Regions from separate parts of the Nonomuraea polychroma genome, predicted to be linked through region 1. Evidence: riboswitches for the same ligand, from Rfam matches in the RefSeq annotation. Region 1 holds a riboswitch; each other region holds the start of a gene.
What was found. Region 1 has a riboswitch for cyclic di-AMP ahead of EDD27_RS14030 (CHAP domain-containing protein). Riboswitches for the same ligand answer to the same signal wherever they lie in the genome.
Positions count from the first base shown of each region.

Region 2: it holds a riboswitch for cyclic di-AMP, as region 1 does, so the genes downstream of both, EDD27_RS26250 (CHAP domain-containing protein) here and EDD27_RS14030 (CHAP domain-containing protein) in region 1, are expected to answer to the same signal.
Region 3: it holds a riboswitch for cyclic di-AMP, as region 1 does, so the genes downstream of both, EDD27_RS30785 (coiled-coil domain-containing protein) here and EDD27_RS14030 (CHAP domain-containing protein) in region 1, are expected to answer to the same signal.
Region 4: it holds a riboswitch for cyclic di-AMP, as region 1 does, so the genes downstream of both, EDD27_RS33160 (hypothetical protein) here and EDD27_RS14030 (CHAP domain-containing protein) in region 1, are expected to answer to the same signal.

Region 1 covers NZ_SAUN01000001.1:3,151,771-3,156,274, forward strand. The annotation lists gene EDD27_RS14020 (VanW family protein) at 1-209, opposite strand, end outside; gene EDD27_RS14025 (glycoside hydrolase family 25 protein) at 339-1,130, opposite strand; cyclic di-AMP (ydaO/yuaA leader) riboswitch at 1,143-1,285, opposite strand; cyclic di-AMP (ydaO/yuaA leader) riboswitch at 1,747-1,892, shown strand; gene EDD27_RS14030 (CHAP domain-containing protein) at 1,904-2,578, shown strand; gene EDD27_RS14035 (cation diffusion facilitator family transporter) at 2,680-3,585, opposite strand; gene EDD27_RS14040 (ArsR/SmtB family transcription factor) at 3,799-4,185, opposite strand; gene EDD27_RS14045 (DUF1918 domain-containing protein) at 4,336-4,504, shown strand, end outside.
Region 2 covers NZ_SAUN01000001.1:5,749,963-5,754,466, forward strand. The annotation lists gene EDD27_RS26240 (BlaI/MecI/CopY family transcriptional regulator) at 1-105, shown strand, start outside; gene EDD27_RS26245 (cupredoxin domain-containing protein) at 336-761, shown strand; gene EDD27_RS26250 (CHAP domain-containing protein) at 1,016-1,669, opposite strand; cyclic di-AMP (ydaO/yuaA leader) riboswitch at 1,682-1,830, opposite strand; gene EDD27_RS26255 (MDR family MFS transporter) at 2,031-2,621, opposite strand; gene EDD27_RS26260 (helix-turn-helix transcriptional regulator) at 2,678-3,301, shown strand; gene EDD27_RS26265 (C40 family peptidase) at 3,521-4,495, shown strand.
Region 3 covers NZ_SAUN01000001.1:6,747,064-6,751,567, forward strand. The annotation lists partial or broken gene EDD27_RS58920 (VOC family protein) at 1-354, shown strand, start outside; gene EDD27_RS55860 (hypothetical protein) at 422-709, shown strand; gene EDD27_RS30775 (DinB family protein) at 736-1,236, opposite strand; gene EDD27_RS30780 (hypothetical protein) at 1,364-1,552, opposite strand; gene EDD27_RS30785 (coiled-coil domain-containing protein) at 1,657-2,619, opposite strand; cyclic di-AMP (ydaO/yuaA leader) riboswitch at 2,625-2,761, opposite strand; gene galT (galactose-1-phosphate uridylyltransferase) at 2,830-3,903, opposite strand; gene EDD27_RS30795 (DeoR/GlpR family DNA-binding transcription regulator) at 3,900-4,504, opposite strand, start outside.
Region 4 covers NZ_SAUN01000001.1:7,280,708-7,285,211, forward strand. The annotation lists gene EDD27_RS33150 (winged helix-turn-helix transcriptional regulator) at 47-397, shown strand; gene EDD27_RS33155 (alpha/beta fold hydrolase) at 435-1,274, opposite strand; gene EDD27_RS33160 (hypothetical protein) at 1,347-2,138, opposite strand; cyclic di-AMP (ydaO/yuaA leader) riboswitch at 2,319-2,455, opposite strand; gene EDD27_RS33165 (DUF5302 domain-containing protein) at 2,583-2,783, opposite strand; gene EDD27_RS33170 (rod shape-determining protein) at 2,968-3,957, shown strand; gene EDD27_RS54715 (hypothetical protein) at 3,954-4,115, shown strand; gene EDD27_RS33175 (ABC transporter permease) at 4,126-4,504, opposite strand, start outside.

The sequences.
Region 1 (4,504 bases):
TCGGCCGCTGACAGGCCGCCGATGTCGATGCCGGCGACGCGCGTGCCCCGGGCCGTCTCACCTGCCAGGACGACCGCGGGCACGGCGTAGGCGAGGACCGGGACGGCGACGACCGCCGCCACGATGACCGCCAGCCGTCGATTCCGGCTGCCCGCTGCCGCCCGCCGGCCGTCCGCCGGCGCAGGTGGGTGCATGACGCGCCGGGTCATCCCACCCCCGCGTGAAGGGGGGATGCCGCGGCCCGGGCGACCGCGGTCCTCAGCCGTGGGTCCACGTCATGCATGGTGCGAGTCTAGCGGGAGCCTACTCATGGTAATCGTGGGGTTGTCCGGGGTGACTCAGGCCGCGGGGCGGCCCAGGTCACGCAGCTCGTCAGGGGTCAGCGCCGAGACGTTCTCGTCCACGGGGACGTCGGTGTACTGGTGGATGGTCCAGGACTTCCAGTCGGCGGGCGGGGCAAGCTGGCCCTTGGGCTTGCTGTAGTGGGCGACCCAGAGCGGATATTCGGCCAGGCCCTTGCCGTAGGTGTTGGCGAAGTTCCAGCCGCTGTAGAACATCGGGGTGACCCCGGTCTTGGCCTTCACGTGCGACAACCACGCCTTGGCCCAGGCGTTGACCTCGGCGACGGACTGGCCGTCGGTGGTCTCCAGGTCCAGGACGAGCAGGTCGCCGTGCTTGGCGGGCTGGGAGTTCACCACCGACAGGAAGTGCTCCGCCTCGGCGATGGGGTCGTTGGAGGGGTGGCCGTAGTGGTACGCCCCGCGCACGATCTGCTTCTTGTCCAGCTCCTGCCAGTGCCTGGCGAACGAGCGGTCGCGGAAGGTCGTGCCCTCGGTGGCCTTGATGATGCCGAACTGGGCCGAGCTCGCGGCCCAGTCGTACAGCGGCTCGTGGTTGGAGACGTCCAGGCCGAAGGCCAGCGGTCCGGATTCCGGCTGAGCCTCCTCCACGGGGCTGTGCCGCACGGGAGTCTGCTCGGAGGACGAAGCGAGCGCTGTGCCGACCACGCCGGTGACGGCGGTGGTTCCGGCCAGGATCACGCCACCGAGGGCGAGAGCGAGGCGCTTGGAGGGGAAGTCGAGACGGTTCTTGAGGGAATGGACGACTGCGGCAAGCTGGTGCTTGAGCATGGGGGCATTGACTCCTTGCTTCCATACCGCCTACCGGGTTAGCTGACGGGTTCGGGCGTGGAAGTGCCCTACGCACGCAGCCTGGGCTGGCGTGCGATTCACCCCAAAGGTTGGGTCCCCGGCTCCGCGAGGCGCGGATTAGGCGGCCGGACGCCATCCCAAGGGGTTCCTCGGAACAGCGCACGGTCCGGTCAACGGAACGGCAACGACACGACGAGAACCCGCCACGACGTATACCGCGGTTACGCAAAAGGTATATATCTACCCATAGATAGCGCAAGAGGGACAATCCTCATTCTCTGGAGTCGTGGACGAGCTGCCCTCGGAGGGGCACCTTGATCGCAGGGCCACTACGGCTCAGAGCGGGATGGATATGGCACGCGCCGGCGCTTTGGCAAACCCCGTTCCGGGTCCGTAGTAGGTAAAGAATTGCGCCCGCAATCCCCTACGTCGCAGGGGATTCTGTTGCCTTCGCCCGAGCCTGGCTTGCATCTTTCTATGCGGTCCGCTTACCTTTGAGGACTCAGGGCGTACGCCTGGCAGCACTACATGCCGCGGGACGCCCTATGTTTTGCCGAGACCGCGTCTCACCAGCACGACATTCAGATTCGTGACGATGACGCGGCCGCCGAATTCGCGATCACGCGAAACCGGGGACCCAATTTTCTGGGGTGAATCGACGCGCTTTCCTATGAGCGCGCCGTTGGGCACTTCCACGCCCGAATCCGTCAGCTAACCCGGTAGGCGGCATGGAAGCAAGGAGCAATCTCAGTATGGCCAAGAACGTCTTCACCCGTGCCCTGAAGCCCGCGAGCCTTTCCCTGTTCGCCGCCGGGATCAGCGTGGCGGCCGGCGCGGTCGCCACCGGCGCCCCGGCCTTCGCCGCCGACAACGAGTCCACGCCGCGTACCAGCGGGGCCTCGTACCAGGCCATCCCGCAGAAGGGCGCCGGCCAGGTGAGCGCCAACACGGTACTGAAGATCGCCGAGTCGCAGATCGGCGTGACGGAGAACGCCGCGGGCGGCGGGACGCCGTTCCACAGCTGGTACATGTCCTCCCCGCGGGCGGCCGAGACGATGGTCCGCGACGGCGGCAACCTGCAGGCCTACGCCAACGCCCCGTGGTGCGCCATGTTCGTCTCCTGGGTCGGCGAGAAGGCCGGCGCCCGGCCGACCGTCGGCTGGGACGCCTACACCGTCACCTTCGCCAAGTGGTTCCAGGCCAACAAGCACTGGGGCACCCAGGCCAAGCCCGGCGCCGTGGTCTTCTTCGACTGGCAGGGCGGGGGCACCAGTGGCATCGACCACGTCGGTCTGGTGAAGAAGGACAACGGCGACGGCACGATCACCACGATCGAGGGCAACACCGGCAACGGCAAGGTGGAGCAGCGCATCCGGCCCTACGCCCACGTCGTGGGCTACGGCTACCCCCAATACAAGACGGCCTGACCGCGAGGCGGGTCAGCAGACTCCTTGTCCAGTGCGATGGTCGAGGGAGCACGGGTGGTGCAGGACGACTCCTGCACCACCCGTTTGCTCTGCCCCGAGGGTCACCAGCCCAGCTCGTCGCATCCCTGATGGTCCGTGGGCTCGACCTGCAGGGTGGCGTGGGCGATGTGGTGGCGGCGCAGGAGCAGGTCGCGGGCCTGGTCGAGGACGGCGTGGTTGTCGTTCGGGTCGCTCGTGACCAGGTGGGCGGTGGCGACGTTCATGCCGGAGGTGAGCGTCCACAGGTGGAGGTCGTGCACGTCGCGGACGCCGTCGATGGCCGACAGGTCGGCGGCGACCGCCGTGGCGTCGATCCCCTCCGGCACGTGCTGGCCCAGCACGGCGAAGACTTGACGGCCGAGCGAGACGGCGCGGACGGCGACGAAGACGCCGATGGCCAGGGCGACGAGGGTGTCCCAGAAGGACTGACCGGTGGTGGCGACGAGCCAGCCGGCGACGATGACGCCGACCGAGCCCGCGGTGTCCGCCACGACCTCCAGATAGGCGCCCTTCACGTTGAGGCTCTCGGTGGCGCCCGAACGCAGCAGCAGCAGCGCCGCGACGTTGACGATCAGGCCGATGGCGCCGACGACGAGCATCGGCCCGGAGGAGACCTCGGCAGGGCCGCCGATGCGGCCGAGGGCCTCGATGACGACGTAGATGGAGACACCGAGCATCATGGCCACGGCCAGCAGCGAGGCGAACACCTCGGCCCGGTAGGAGCCGTAGCTGCGGCGCCCGGTGGTGTCGGGCCTGGTGGCGATACGTGTGGCGACGAGAGCGGCGCCCAGGGTGACCACGTCAGCGGCCATGTGACCGGCGTCCGACAACAGCGACAACGATCCGGACAGCAGCCCGAACGCCAGCTCGACGATGAAGAAGACGCCGATGAGCGCGAAGGCGGCGGCCAGCCGCCACCGGTGTCGGCCACCGGCATGGCCGTGTCCGTGTCCGTGCCCGGCGCTCATCCGGCGATCTCGCTGTCTCGCGTGCCCGGGCGAACGCCGCGGGAGAGGCCGAGCTGCACGCCGCCGGCCCGGCGGGGGACGATCGGGCTCGCACTCTCAACGCCTGAAGAGCTGTTCACATATGAACGATAGCGACACCCGTGACCGGCTTGTCAACAAGCAGCGACTGCCGCCACCTCCGTGTCCCGCAGGCGGCGCGGCCACGCGGTCGTGTCAGCGCTCGCCGCGTTCCGGATGGATGGCCTGCGTGTGCTCGGTGTGCGCCACCGCCAGATCCAGCAGCATCCGGACATGCGCGTCGTCAAGCCGGTAGTAGGCCATCCGGCCGGCCCGCCGCACCGACACCACGCGATGCGCGCGGAGCAGCCGCAACGCGTGTGACGTGGCCGATTCGCTCAACCCGCTCACCACGGCGAGATCACAGACGCACAGCTCCCCCTCCAGCAGTGCCAGCAACAGCCGCAACCGGCCGGGATCGGACAGCAACCCGAAGACATCCGCGGTGTCCGCCAGATCTCCGTCACCGGGCATGCGCGAGCGCACCACGGCGACCCGCTCGGCGTCCACCACCCGCGTGCTGCAGCTCTCGAGATCCGACACCTGGTTATTTGAAGAAGCCTTCATACGTCAACCTTAGGTCACGCGGTGGGCGTGCCGCGGCCCGGGCGCCTGCCTTCCCTCGGAAGAGTGGCTGATGCAAGGTGGGGGTGAACCTCAAAGTTGTCCTTGCCCCAGCTGAGAGGAGCGATCATGCACGCGAACGTCGGTGACATCTTGCTCGTGCACGGCCACGTCGTCGGCCAGAAGGACAGGAAGGGCCAGATCGTCGAGGTCCGGGGCCCGGGCGGCGCACCGCCCTTCCTCGTCCGCTACGACGACGGCCACGAGCAGCTCGTCTACCCCGGCCCGGACGCGGTGG
Region 2 (4,504 bases), 2.6 Mb from region 1:
CAGGCGGCCACATTGGTGCATTTCCTGGAGCGGCTGAGCCCGGAAGAGTCGGCGGCGCTGGATGCCGCACTCAAGGTGTTCCCGCCGCATGACCGCCGCTCCTGATCGTTGCCAGGGCGCTGGAGCACAGAGAGTGCCCGGGGGAACCGAGCCGTAGCAGAACATGGGGCACACGCTGGACCTCTGCGTGTTCCCAGTTGAGGGTGATGGCGGGAGACTGGAGAGAGACCACCACATACGGCTGGCCGCAGCAGTCTGGACCACCGGGCGTGGCCATGGCCGAAGCCACCGCGCCCGCAGGAGACAGGGCAGCGAGGCCAAGGAGGAGGTCTTCCATGCACAGGATCACCCATCGACGGCGACTGGCCCTCGCCACAGGGGCGGCTGCCGTTGCACTGCTGGCCGTCTCCGGTTGCGGGGGCGGCGCGGGCGCACCCGAGGCTCCTCCTGCCCGTCAGGCGACCACGTCGCCTGCCCAGCAGGGAAGCATGATCAACGTGACGGTGAACGAGTTCTCTTTCGTGATGGCCAAGCGAGACCTCACCGCCGGCACGTACACGTTCATGCTCGACAACGTCGGAAGCGCGCCCCACGCGATGGCCCTCAAGGGACCCGGCATGGGCACCCAACAGTCGGACGTCATCGACGGCGGCAAGAAGACCGAATGGACGGTAACCCTTCAGCCCGGCACCTACGAGGTGTGGTGCCCGGTGGGAAACCACCGCGCCCAAGGCATGGAGACCACCCTGACCGTCAAGTGACCAATGCCGGCACCGCACGGCGAGACGCGGCGCTCTGGCTGGTGCGCCCACCTCACGTGCTGCGCTCGACGCCGGCCGGTCGCTCGGGCTGCCGAGTCTGCCGTGGTGGATGTTGATCGCGGTGGGCCGCGCCTGCGCGACCGCTGTGCACGTGTTGAGCAGGACCGGGCAGCTGCGGATGGCATCGACCTTTTCCTGAAAAAGCGCTGGTGCACGGCGAAGACCATCGCCGTGCACCAGCCATGAAGCTTTCCTTATGCGTTGTACTGCGGGTAGCCGTAGCCGACGACCTGGGACGTGGGCCGGATGCGCTGCTCCACCTTGCCGTTGCCGGTGTTGCCTTCCACCGTGGTGATGGTGCCGTCGCCGTTGTCCTTCTTGACCAGCCCCATGTGGTCAATGCTGTCGGTGCTCTTGTCGTCCCACGAGAAGTAGACGACGGCGCCCGGCTTGGCCTGAGTGCCCCAGTGGCCGTTCTTCTGGAACCACTTGGCCCAGGTGATGGTGTAGGCGTCCCAGCCGATGGTCGGCCGGGCGCCGGCCTTCTCGCCGACCCAGGAGACGAACATGGCGCACCACGGCGCGTTCGCGTAGGCCTGGATGCTCCCACCGTCACGGGCCACGGTCTCCTTCGCCCGCTGCGAGGCCATGTACCAGCTGTGGAACGGCGTCCCACCGCCCGCCGCGTTCTCCGTCACGCCCATCTGGGACTCGGCGATCTTGAGGATCGCATCTGCCGTGGCGGGCTTCTGCTGCGCGGCCTGAGGGGCGTTGGCTTGCCTGTGCCCCTGGTGGTCGGCGAATGCCGGGGCGCCCGCCAGAAGGGCGCCGGCCGCGATGGTGACGCCCGCAGCGAGCAGGGAAAGGTTTGCGGGCATGAGGGTACGGGAGAGGACGTGCTTGGTCATGCTGAGGTTTGCTCCTTGCTTCCATGCCGCCTACCGGGTTAGCTGACGGATTCGGGCCTGGAAGTGCCCTACGGGGCGGCCATCGTGAGGCACGCACCGATTCACCCCAACGAGATTGGGTCCCCGGTTCCGCATCGAAGCGGATTCGGCGGCCGCGTCCTCCACACGAAGGATGTTCATGCTGCTGAACGCGGTCTCGGCAATGTGGGGGCAGCATCGGCCCCCGACGGATCCCTCAACGTAAGCGACGCGTATAGAGCTAGGCAACTCCACCTCTCGCCAGACTGACGAAATCCCCTGCCATATAGGGGATTTCCCGCATAATTCTTTACCTTTCGGCACTTTACGAACCGGGCTTACTTCATCGGCGACGTGCTGGAGTCTGGTGGGCGGCGGTGTCAGGTGCGGAGGCCGAGCGGCGGGTTCGGAGCAGGGCGGCTATCAGGATGGAGCCGAGGGCGAGGAGGGCGGCGGCGACGGTGAGCGCGAACGAGAAGCCTTCCGCCGCCGGACGAGGGGAGCCCATCTCGTGGGCGGAAAGCCACATGCCCACAAGGATTCCAGCGCCGTAGGGCAGGTAGGCGACGCCGGCATGGAGCGGACCGTATCCGAGCACGGTCTGCAGGTGGATCATCAGCAGGAAGGCCATCGCGTAAAAGGCCGCGGAGAACAGCAGGGTCGCGCCGCCTGCGACGGCACGCGTCCGGTCGGCCAGGAACGACATCGGCACCAGAGGCTCAGCCGTCCGTGACTCCGCCACGAGGAACCCGGCGGTCAGGACGGCGGCCAGCAGCAGGGGAGCGATGACGGCCACCTCTCCCCAGCCCGATTCCCCGGCTTGGAGCAGGCCGTAGACCAGGGATACCAGTACGAGGGCCACCACCGCTACGGGAAGGTTGATCAGGAAGATCCAGCGCCACGAGGTGAGGTCGGTCAGCACACCGGAGATCACCAGGCCTGGCCACGAGCTGCCACGGCTGCTGGGCGAGCCCGCAGGCGAGACTCGCCATGCCGAACAGCGCCACCCCGATGAGGAAGACGCGGCGCCGACCCAGCAGGTCGCCCCATCTGATCGGCTACCTCGCCCGTGAGGACCTCGCCGATGACGCGCGGCTGCGGGCCGAGGCGGTGGTGCTCGACCTGTTGCATCCTTTGCCGGCGCTGCCGATCGATGTTCCGCTTCCCGTGGACGAACGCGTGCGCGCCGTGACCGACGCCCTGCTCGCCGACCCCTCCGACTCCCGGAGCCTTGACGATCACGCACGCGCCATCGGGGCGAGCCGGCGCACCCTGACCCGGCTGTTCGCCCGCGACACGGGGTTGAGCTTCGACCGCTGGCGCACCCATATGCGGCTGCGGGCCGCCCTGCCTCTCCTCGCCGAAGGCCGGCCGGTGTCGCAGGCCGCGCACGCCGTGGGGTACGCGACCCCGAGTGCTTTTCTCGCGGCATTCCGCCGAACCGTCGGCACCTCACCCGGCGCTACCTCAACGGAAGCGCACCACCAGCAGCGCCAGGTCCTCAGTGATGTCCACGAAGTGGTGTTCCTCCCCTGCCGGGACGAAGATCCCCACGCCGCCGCCGATCTCCGCCTCACCGCTCGGCCTCAGCAGTTGAGCGGTGCCGATCGCTGAGGTTCCTGCGCCCGGCTCCCCGGAGCCGGTACGCCTGCGTGCGCTGAACGCACTGGAGGTGCCGGGCGTATCTCCACATGGGCCGGCGCGGCTGCCGCTATGCCGGTTAGTACGTCCCCGCCCGCGAAGGCAGTTGGCACGAACAGGCTAACCAGACCCTCCGTTTCTGTACTATTTCGCCCCAGGTTTAGCGATTTACGAGGAGGCATCGTAGTGGCCGTGCCGACAAGGCTTGGGCAGATGGCAGTGGCCGCGGCACTGGCCTTGACCGTGTTGACCGTCGGCTCAGGCAGTGCCGTCGCCGACCCGTCGCCCGCCGAGGCCAGGGCCAAACTGGTGAAGCTGAACGAACAGGCCGACCAACTGGTCGAGCGCTACAACCAGGCCACCGAAGAGCACAAGGCCGCCAAGAAGAAGTACGACGCGCTCAACGCGGAGGTCGGCCGCAAAAACGCCCAAGCCGGCCTCCTGCGCAGGGATCTGGTCACGGCAGTGGTCGGCGAGTACCAGACCGGCTCGCTCCTGGGCTGGCAACGATTCACCTTTCAGGGCAGCCCCGATACTGTTCTGAGCACCATGGCCTCGCTGGAGCACATCGCGCTGACCAGGGCGGCGAAGGTGCAGGCCTTCGAGGCGACCACCAAGGACCTGCGCGATCGACGCGCCGAGGCCAAGCGCGTCCTGACCGAGGCCGAGACGGCGCGCAGCAAGGTACGCGACGAGAAGGCGAAGGTCGACAAGATGGTCGCCGAGCAGACCAAGATCCTGCGGCGGCTGGGAGAATTCCAGGCCGGCGACCCCAACAGCGCGGGGATCACATACACCGGTCCAGCCTCCGGCAACGCCCGCCTGGCGCTGCAGTTCGCTTTCGCTCAGATCGGCAAGCCGTACCGGTACGGCGGCACGGGACCCGGATCCTTCGACTGCTCCGGCCTCACCCAGGCCGCCTGGCGAACCGCGGGTGTCGAGCTGCCCCGCACGACCTGGACCCAATGGAGCTGGGGCGCCGAGCGTCGGGTCCCCCTTGACGCGCTGGAGCCCGGCGACCTGCTCTTCAGCAAGGGGCTCGGACACATGGGCATGTACGCCGGCGACGGCAAGATGGTCCACGCGCCCCAGACCGGTGACGTCATCAAGGTGAGCAGTCTCGACGGCTACTGGCGCGGCCGCCTCCTCGGCGCCGTCCGGCCGTGACAGCACGCA
Region 3 (4,504 bases), 3.6 Mb from region 1:
CTGCGGGTGCCCGCGGACCGGCTGCCCGCGCTCAAGGAAGCCGTCCAGGGTACGGCGGCGAACCTGGAGTCATGCCTGCGGCGCTTCGAGGGCGTGCACATCCTGATGCTCGACTCGCCCGACATCGACGGCGGCGCCGCGCGGCTGGCGGCGAGCGGCGTCGGGCACGGCGGGGTGCAGGTGGCCCAGCGGCCGGTCGAGACGGTGGACGGAGTGCGGATGGAGCCCGTGCGGTGGCTGGAGATCGACGGCGTCCGGCGCGGGCTCGTCGCGGAGGGGCGGGTCGGGCTGGCGGAGAACGCCTCCGCGCATGACGCCGCCGACCATCCCAACGGCGCGGTCGAACTGGTCGAATGCGTGTTGTGCGTGGCCGACGACGAGCTCGACGAGACCGAACGGCGTTATGCCCGTTATGTGGGGAGTGCGGCGGCGTCGCGGGACGGGGCCTCACGAACGTTCGCCCTGGGCGACGGGCGGGCTCGCGTCACGCTGGGTCGGCGCGTCGGGGCTGGTCGGGCTGCTGCCGGGCGAGGGCATGGCGGCGCTGCCCGGGTTCGCGGCGTACGCGGTGGCGGTGCGGGACGTCGCGGCGACCGAGCGGTTCCTCCGCGAGGCCGGGGTGCCGGTCCGCGAGAGCTCCGCGGGCGAGGTCTTCGTGCCCGCGCCCGAGGCACTCGGCGTCGCGATCATCTTCCGCCAGGCAGGCTGACGGCGGAGAAGGGTGGCTCGGGGCCGCTATTCGCCGGTCACGCCGTCGATACGCTCGCGCAGAAGGTCGGCGTGACCGTTGTGACGGGCGTACTCCTCGATCATGTGGACGAGGATCCAGCGGTGCGTGCAGTCCTGGCCGTTGCGGTCGCCGACGGCGTCCAGCGGCTTGGCGGCCGAGATGGCGCGGGCATGCGCGATCTCGTCCTGCCACGTGGCGAACGCCTCCTTGACCGAGGCGGTGTCGACCTCATTGAAGTCGGCGTCGTTGTCGCGGTCCTTGTCCCACAGCTTGGGGATGTCCTCCCCGTTCAGCACACGGCGGAACCAGGCACGTTCGACGTGCGCCATGTGCCTGACCAGGCCGAGCAGGGACAGGGTCGAGGGCGGCGCGGAGCGCAGGCGCAGCTGCTCGTCCGACAGGCCGGCGCACTTGACGGCGAGGGTGGCGCGGTGCCATTCGAGCCAGTTGTTGAGCACCGTCAGCTCGTCGCCGGTGAGGGGTGGAGGGGTTCGGGAGTCAGTCACGAACTCTGACCTTACTTCGGCCCGGTGTGTGCTTTGGAGCGGCCGGTAGACGGATTCGCACACGGATTCGTCTACTTCTCCCGCGCGGCCTCCCACTCGCCGGGGAGCCTGCCATGGTCGCGGTCTGTCAGGCCGCCTTGGACGTTGGGGCCTTCCAGGTGTTGCAGGCGCTCGGGCCGCCTGCCTTGTAGCCCTGGTTGAACCAGTAGAGCTCGTTGCCCTTCAGCTTCCAGCCCTTGGCCGGGCGGCCGAGCGCCTTGGCGGCGGCGCCTGTCAGGCAGGCCTGCTGATAGGCGTACCGTCTTTCCTGCTCCACGAGCACCAGTCGTCGGCGAGGCAGCCGACGAGGGCCCTGATGTACGTCTCCGTGGCCGCCTTCGTGGTGCCCTGCATACTAGCGGGCCTCCGCGCCGCACCTTTTCATTGCATTGAGATGTGCACGTGGTCGAAGTGGTTCTCGGTGATGCTGCCCCGGTTCCCCATCGTGCTCCAGCCCGAGCCGTGGTTGATGCGCTGCTTCCAGATCACGTACTTGATGCCGAGCTTGTCAATGTTCTTGATCGCCCACTCCGCGATCCGGTCGCCGAGTGCGAGATTGGCGGCCGTCGGCATCGCGCCGCCGGTGCTCATCATGAAGTCGCAGGCGCGCCCGAGCGGGTGCTCGCCGCCGGAGCCCGAGCGGAAGCAGCCCACCGCGTACGGCAGCGAGAAGTTCTTCTGCACCTGCTCGCGCATGAGCCGGGTGCGGGGAGTGATGTTGTCGGAGCCGGAGGGCAGTTCGGGGGCCCAGCTGCCGTCGGAGTTGCGGCCGGTGCCGTACGGCACGAGGTCCGCGAGCTTCTTCTTGATGTCGTCGATGACGTCCTCGGCCTCATCGCGCTGCTTGTCGACCTCGGCCGTGTCCCGGCGGATGCCGGCCGCCAGCTCGGCGGCCTCCTCGGCGGCCTTCTGCTTGTCGTCGCGGGCCTTGGCCACGCCCTGAACGAACGCCTGCTGCTCGGTGGTCAGCTGGTTGAGCACGGCCGCGCTGCCGCCGTTCTCCGGCGGCATGAAGCTCGGCACTGGCGGATTGCCGTTCTGGTAGCGCAGCCGGGCGATCTCGGCCACCCGTTGCTGGGCCGCGGCCAGCGTCTGCTCCGCGGTGGCCAGTCGCTCGTCGGCCTTCTTGGCGGCCTCCTGGGCCTTGGCGAGCTCGACGCGCTTGAGGTTGTACTGCTCGATGAGCTTGTCGACCTTGCTGGTGAGCTTCTTGAGCTGGGTGCGGAGCTCGGACTCCGAGGGTTTGGGCGCTGACGCCGCCGCGGTCGCCTGTGTCGCCGGGAAAAGAGCGACGGCGGCGGTGATGAGGCCGATGGCAAGACTCGCGGGGGACGAAGCCGCCACGTAGATGTTCCTCTCCCTCTGCCGACCGGGTTAGCTGACGGGTTCGGGAATGGGAGGTCCCTACCACCGAAGTGGATTCACCCCAATTGCGATGGGTCCCCGGCTCCCGGGCAACACGCCCGGGATTAGGCGGGCACCGGCCGTTACGGTCGGTGCTTATCGGGATATTAGTGGTAGATCACGAGTCATGCGACCTTAAGGAGAAATCTATTAGTGATCTATTTGTGATCGAAGCATGTGCGCGGCCTCCTCCGGCAGCACGTCGTTGACGAAGGCCCCCATCGCCGACTCCGACCCCGCCAGGTACTTCAGCTTCTCCGGCGCCCGCCTGATGCTGAACAGCTCCAGGTGCAGGTACGCCAGGTCGCGGCCCTCCCGCACCGGCGCCTGGTGCCAGGCCGCGATGTACGGCATCACGACCCCGAACAACCCGTCGAACGCCTTCAGCACCGACGTGTAGAGCGGCGCGAACGCGGCCCGCTCCGACTCCGTCAGCGCCGCCAGGTCGGGCACCTGCCGATGCGGATAGATGTGCACCTCGAACGGCCAGCGCGCGGCGGCCGGCACGAACGCCGTCCACGACTCGTTGGCGGCCACCACCCGCGTGCCGGCGGCGCGCTCGGCGGCCAGCACGTCGGCGAACAGGTTCCCCTTGTAGCGGGAGGCGGCGCCCAGCTGCAGCTTGGTGCGCGGGGTGACGTACGGGTAGGCGTAGATCTGGCCGTGCGGGTGAGCGAGCGTGATGCCGATCTCCGAGCCTCGGTTTTCGAAGCAGAACACCTGCTCCACGCCCTCGATGGCGGACAGCTCGGCCGTGCGGTCGGCCCACGCCTCCATGACCAGCTCGACCTGGGCGTCGGACAGCTGGGAGAAGGACGAGGAATGCTCAGAGGTGAAGCAGACCACCTCGCACCGCCCCACCGCCGGACGGACCTCGCTCAGTCCACCTACATCCTCATAGGTCCCGAAATTTCCGGAAAAAGAGGGGAAGCGGTTCTCGAACACCACCACGTCGTAGTCGTACGCCGGGATCTCCGTCGACCGCGTCTCGGACGACGGGCACAGCGGGCACTCGGCCGCCGTCCCCTTCGGCTGGAACGTCCGCGTCTGTCGGTGGCCCGCGATCGCGATCCACTCCTCGGTCAGCGGGTCGTAGCGCAGCTCGGAGGCCAACGGCCGGGGGTCGAGCGTACGGCGGTCGATCGCACTCCGTTCGGCGTCGTCCCGCCGGTCGAAGTAGATCAGCTCCCGGCCGTCGGCCAAGTGGGTGATGGTGCGCTTCAAAGCGAGGCCTCCGCGATGATCAGTTCTCCGGCCCTGTCGGCCAGCTCCGTACGTGCTTGCTCGGTCAACCCCGCGTCGCTGATGACCACGTCGGCCTCCGTCAGCTCGGCGATGGTGCTGATGCCCACCGTGTTCCACTTGGTGTGGTCGGCGGGGACGACCAGGCGGGTCGCGGCCGCCACCAGTTCCCTGTCGGTCTCCGACTCGAGCAGGTTGGGCGTGGTGAACCCGGCCCGCACGCTCATCCCGTGCACGCCGAGGAACAGCGTGTCCACGTGCAGGCGGCGGATGGCGGCCACGGCCACCGGGCCCACCAAGGCGTCCGATGGCGTTCGTACGCCGCCGGTCAGCACCACCGTGCGGTCGGAGCGCGGGTTGCGGTGGAAGACGTCGGCAACGGGGATGGAGTTGGTGATCACGGTGAGCTCAGGCACGCCGATGAGGTGGTGCGCCAGCGCCCACGTCGTGGTGCCGGCAGAAAGCGCCACGGCGGTGCCGGGGCGCACCAATTGCGCCGCGCGGCGCGCGATGGCCTGCTTCTCCTGCTGCTGGCGGGCGGACTTGGCGGTGAAACCCGGCTCTTCGGTCGATCCCGGGCCGA
Region 4 (4,504 bases), 4.1 Mb from region 1:
GAGTATCCGTCGGATACTGGTTACTTCATCGTGCTATAAGTACCTTATGGATACCGGTGATGTCTTCGACCCCAACTGCCCGACGAGGGTGGTTCTGGATCGGATTGGGGACAAGTGGTCGGTGCTGGTGTTGCTCAGCCTCATCGGCGGGCCGATGCGGTTCACGCAGTTGCGGGCCCGGATGGGTGGGGTCACGCCCAAGGTGCTGACGCAGACGTTGCGGGCCATGGAGCAGGACGGGCTGGTCACGCGGGAGGTGTTCGCCGAGGTGCCGCCGCGGGTGGAGTACACGCTGACGGATCTCGGGCGTTCGCTGCACGAACCGATCTCGGCGGTGGCCGCGTGGGCGGAGCGGAACGTGGCCGAGATTCTCCGGTACCGCGAGAAATCCGCCTGAGCGGCCCGCATCCGGGCACGGGCCGCTGCCGAGGCTTTCAGGCGCTCGTGAGCTTGGTGATCTCGGTGGCGATGTCGGGCCAGAGCGCACGCGGCAGGTCGTGGCCCATGCCGGGATAGGTGACCAGCCTGGCGCCGGGAACGGCCGCCGCCGTGGCCTGGCCTCCCGCCACGGGGACGAGCGGGTCCGCCTCCCCGTGCAGGACGAGCGTGGGCGCCTTCACCTGCGTGAGCGACTCCGTGCGGCTGCCCGAGGCCATGATGGCGGCCAGCTGCCTGGCCGTGCCCGCAGGGTCGAAGCACCGGTCGTAGGCCGTCCCGGCCAAGGTGGTGATCCACTCGCGGTCCAGCTCGTAGCCTGGCGAACCGATGACGGACCAGGTCCGCAGCGCCTGCTCCAGCACGCCGTCCCGATCGGCCGGCGGCGTGGCCATGAGCACCGCGAGCGCCTCCGCGGTCGGCGGGGCTACCTCGGTGCCCGGTGTCGACATGATCGAGGTCAGGGTGAGCACCCGTTCGGGATGCCGGATGGCCAGGGTCTGGGCGATCATCCCGCCCATCGACGCCCCGACCACGTGGGCGGCGGGCCAGGCAAGCGCGTCCATGAGGCAGGCGGCGTCGTCCGCCAGGTCGTCGAGCAGGTACGGCGCGGGCGCCCCCGCCTCGGGGACGCCCTTGTCGTGGAAGTGCGTGGACAGGCCCGCGTCGCGGTTGTCGAACCGCACGACGTGGTGGCCCTGCTCCGCCAGCAGCCGGCAGAACTCCTCGTTCCAGTGGATGAGCTGAGCACCGAGCCCCATGATGAGGAGCAGGGGTCGTCCTGCCGGCGAGCCGAAGGTCTCGTAGGCGATGTCAATGCCGTTGGCGGTTGCGCGCATGGTCACGGAGACCAGAATGACATTCTGGTCTCCGTACGTAAAGTCAGCGCTTGACGAGCCTGCGGCGCGTAGTCAGCTCTTGAGGAGCCTTCGGCCGAGCACCGCGCCACCGCCGGCCAGGGCCAGGATGCCCGTGGCGAGAACGGCGCCGCTCACCGGACTGGACGCCCCGACCTCGGCCTCGGTGTCCTCTGCGCTCGCGGGAGCGGAGACACGCTCAGGAGCGGCGACGGCCTTCCCGCCCGCCGGCTCCTCGGTGGGCTCAGCGGCCTTTCCGGCCGCCGGCTTCTCGGTGGGCTCCTCTTCGGCCACGACCTTGGGGGGCTCGGCCGGGTTGGTGTCCTTCCTGGCCCAGGCGCCGGTGGAGAAGGGGACCGGCTGGTTCTTCTTGCCGACACCGGGACCCCACTTGGTGATGACGTAGTCGATGTCGATGTGGCCCTGGCCGCCGACGCCGTCCACGTGGAGCGTGTCGGGGTTGAACGTGCCGCCGGTCAGCTCGGCGAAGGTCTTGGCGTCCAGGTCGAGCATGATGCCGCGGTTGGACGGCGTGCCCGGGCCGCGGTCGCCGACGAAGAAGGGCAGCTTCTTGCCCTTGTAGATGACGTATCCCTCGGTCAGCAGCGGCCAGCTCGGGCTGGCGGCGAGCCCCTTCTGCATGGGCTTGCCACTGGCCGGCATGCCGGTGTCACCGGCGCGGCCGGAGCCGTCGTCCCAGAAATAGGACGCTGTGGTCGAGCCCTTGAGCAGGACCTTCTGTTCGTTGTCGGAGTCGGCCTGGGCGGCTGTACAGGCGATGGTCAGCGTGGTGGCGGCGGAGGCGGCGAGCAGGGCGCAGGAACGCAGGCCAAAACGTGCAGACATAGAGCAGTGAGGTCCTTTGCGAGGGGTCAGGGACACGCGCTCCTGAAAAAGGGCGTAGCAAAGCAGAAAGCCGAGCGGGGGTTACTACGCGGAGCGCGGAAAGAGCCTGGGAAAAGGGCCGATCAGCCGGTGGCCGGCACGACGCTGTCTGGGGGTACGACGCGGTGATACATCAATGAGGTGTCCTCTCCATCACGCCTACCGGGTTAGCTGACGGGTTCGGGCTTGGAGGATGCCCTACCGGCCAGGTGGCCGGATTCACCCCTGAGGGATGGGTCCCCGGTTCCCGATCGCTCGGGATTCGGCTATGTAATGGCCCACACTGTAACCACGTATTCCGGACATACGCAAACGATTCATCATGAATCGGACAAAAGATCTACCTTCATATGAAGGCATAGAAAGAGGGGGCACGGCATGCCGTACCCCCTCGAAATTCGAGCCTCAGCCGCCGCTCTTGCGCCTGAACGATCTTTTACTCGCAGCCGGGCCGTGCGCCCCGTGGATCTTCGATGGGTCGCCACCCCTGCCACCCGCGCCCGACCCCGCGTGCTGGTTGCGCTTGCGCTCCAGCGCCTCACGGAACTTGCGCTTCATCTCGTCCTCGGAAGTTTCGCTGGTTTCCGGCTCCGGTGTATCCGCCATGAGGACCTCCATGGTGTTGGGGACAATCACAGCTTCGCACGGCCCCGCTTGTGGCGCGAAACCGGGGCGGTGCGGCACGCGGCCCGAGCTCAGATGCCTTGAGTAAAGACGAACCGTTCCTGGTATTGCGTTGGGGCGCACCTGGAAACAGAAGCCACATGACGGTCAACCCCCCGGAGCGGCGATGAGCGTCCTCGGCCACGACCTGGCGATGGATCTCGGGGCGGCGAGGACGCGGATCTACGTCAAGGGCAAGGGCATTGTCCTGGACGAGCCCTCGGCCGTCGCGCTCGACGCCGAGACGGGCAAGGTCCTCGGGTACGGCGCGGCAGCCGTGGGCGTGCCCGGCGAGACGTGCTGGCCGATCAGCGCCGGTCTGCCTGCCGACGGTGAGCTCACCCGGCGCCTGCTCCGGTATTTCATCCGCAGAGTGCACAGACATCCGTTCGCCCGGCCGCGCGTGGTCATGGCCGTGCCCGAGGACTCCACGCCGATCGACCGGGCGGCGCTGCGGGACCTGGCGTTCGAGGCGGAGGTGCGGGACATCCTGCTGATCCCGCACGCCCTGGCGGCGGCGCTCGGCGCGGGCGTGCCGGTCAAGGACTGCGCCGGGTGGATGGTCATCGACATCGGCCGCGACGCGGCCAGGATCGCGGTGCTCTCGTACGGGGCCGTGGTGGCCTCCGGCACGGTGGCCGTCGGCGGCCATGCCATGAGCAAGTCGATCGTCCGTCTGGTCGAGCGTGACCACGGGCTGCTGATCGACGAGGAGGAGGCGGAGGCGGCCAAGCGCCGGGCGGGCTCGGAGTGGAAGCCGCTGGACCGGCAGGTGCTGGTCCGCGGCAAGGACACGGAGACCGGCCAGGAGCGCACGGCCGCGCTCCCGGTGCAACTGATCTACGAGGCGACGAGGCAGCCGGTCGAGTCCATCGAGCGGGCGGCGGCCGGGATCGTGGAGCACTGCCCGGCCGAGTTGGTGGCCGACCTCGGGGAACAGGGTGCGGTGCTGGTGGGGGGTGGCGCGCTGCTACGCGGGCTGTGCCGGCGGATGCGTACCGCCTTGTGCATGCCGGTGCGCAGGGCGGAGCGGCCGCTGGAGTCCGTGGCGCTCGGCCTCGGACACTGTGTCGACGACCTGGGACTGATCGCCAAGCTCAGGGGCGGCGGCGTGTGACGCCGGGCCTGGTCGTCTTCGGCGACAAGCGCTCGCTGCTGAAGGAGCTGGTGGACGTCACCGTCGCGGGTGCCGACGAGCCGGTGGCGTGGCCGCCCGAGCAGTGGGAGGAGTGGACGCACCGTACGCTGGCCGCCCAGCTCCTCCAACCCACGTGACAGCACGTGGCTACGGCGTGGCCAGCGCCTCCGTCGGGGACAGACGGGAGGCGCGGATGGCCGGATAGAGGCCGGCCATGGCGCCGATCATCAGCGTCGCCGCGAGGCCGCCGACGGTGGCCCAGGCCGGCACCACGGAAGGCCAGCCACTGTAGAGCGCGTACCCCATGGTGACGGCGGTGCCCAGGAGCACGCCGCCCGCTCCCCCGATCGCCGACAGCAGCAGCGACTCGGCCAGGAACTGGGTGCGGATCTGGCCGCGGGTCGCGCCCAGCGAGCGGCGCAGGCCGATCTCCGCGCGGCGTTCCAGCACCGAGATCACCATGGTGTTGGCCACGCCGACACCGCCCACGAGCAGGGCCACCGCGCCCACGCCCAGCAGGAGGTTG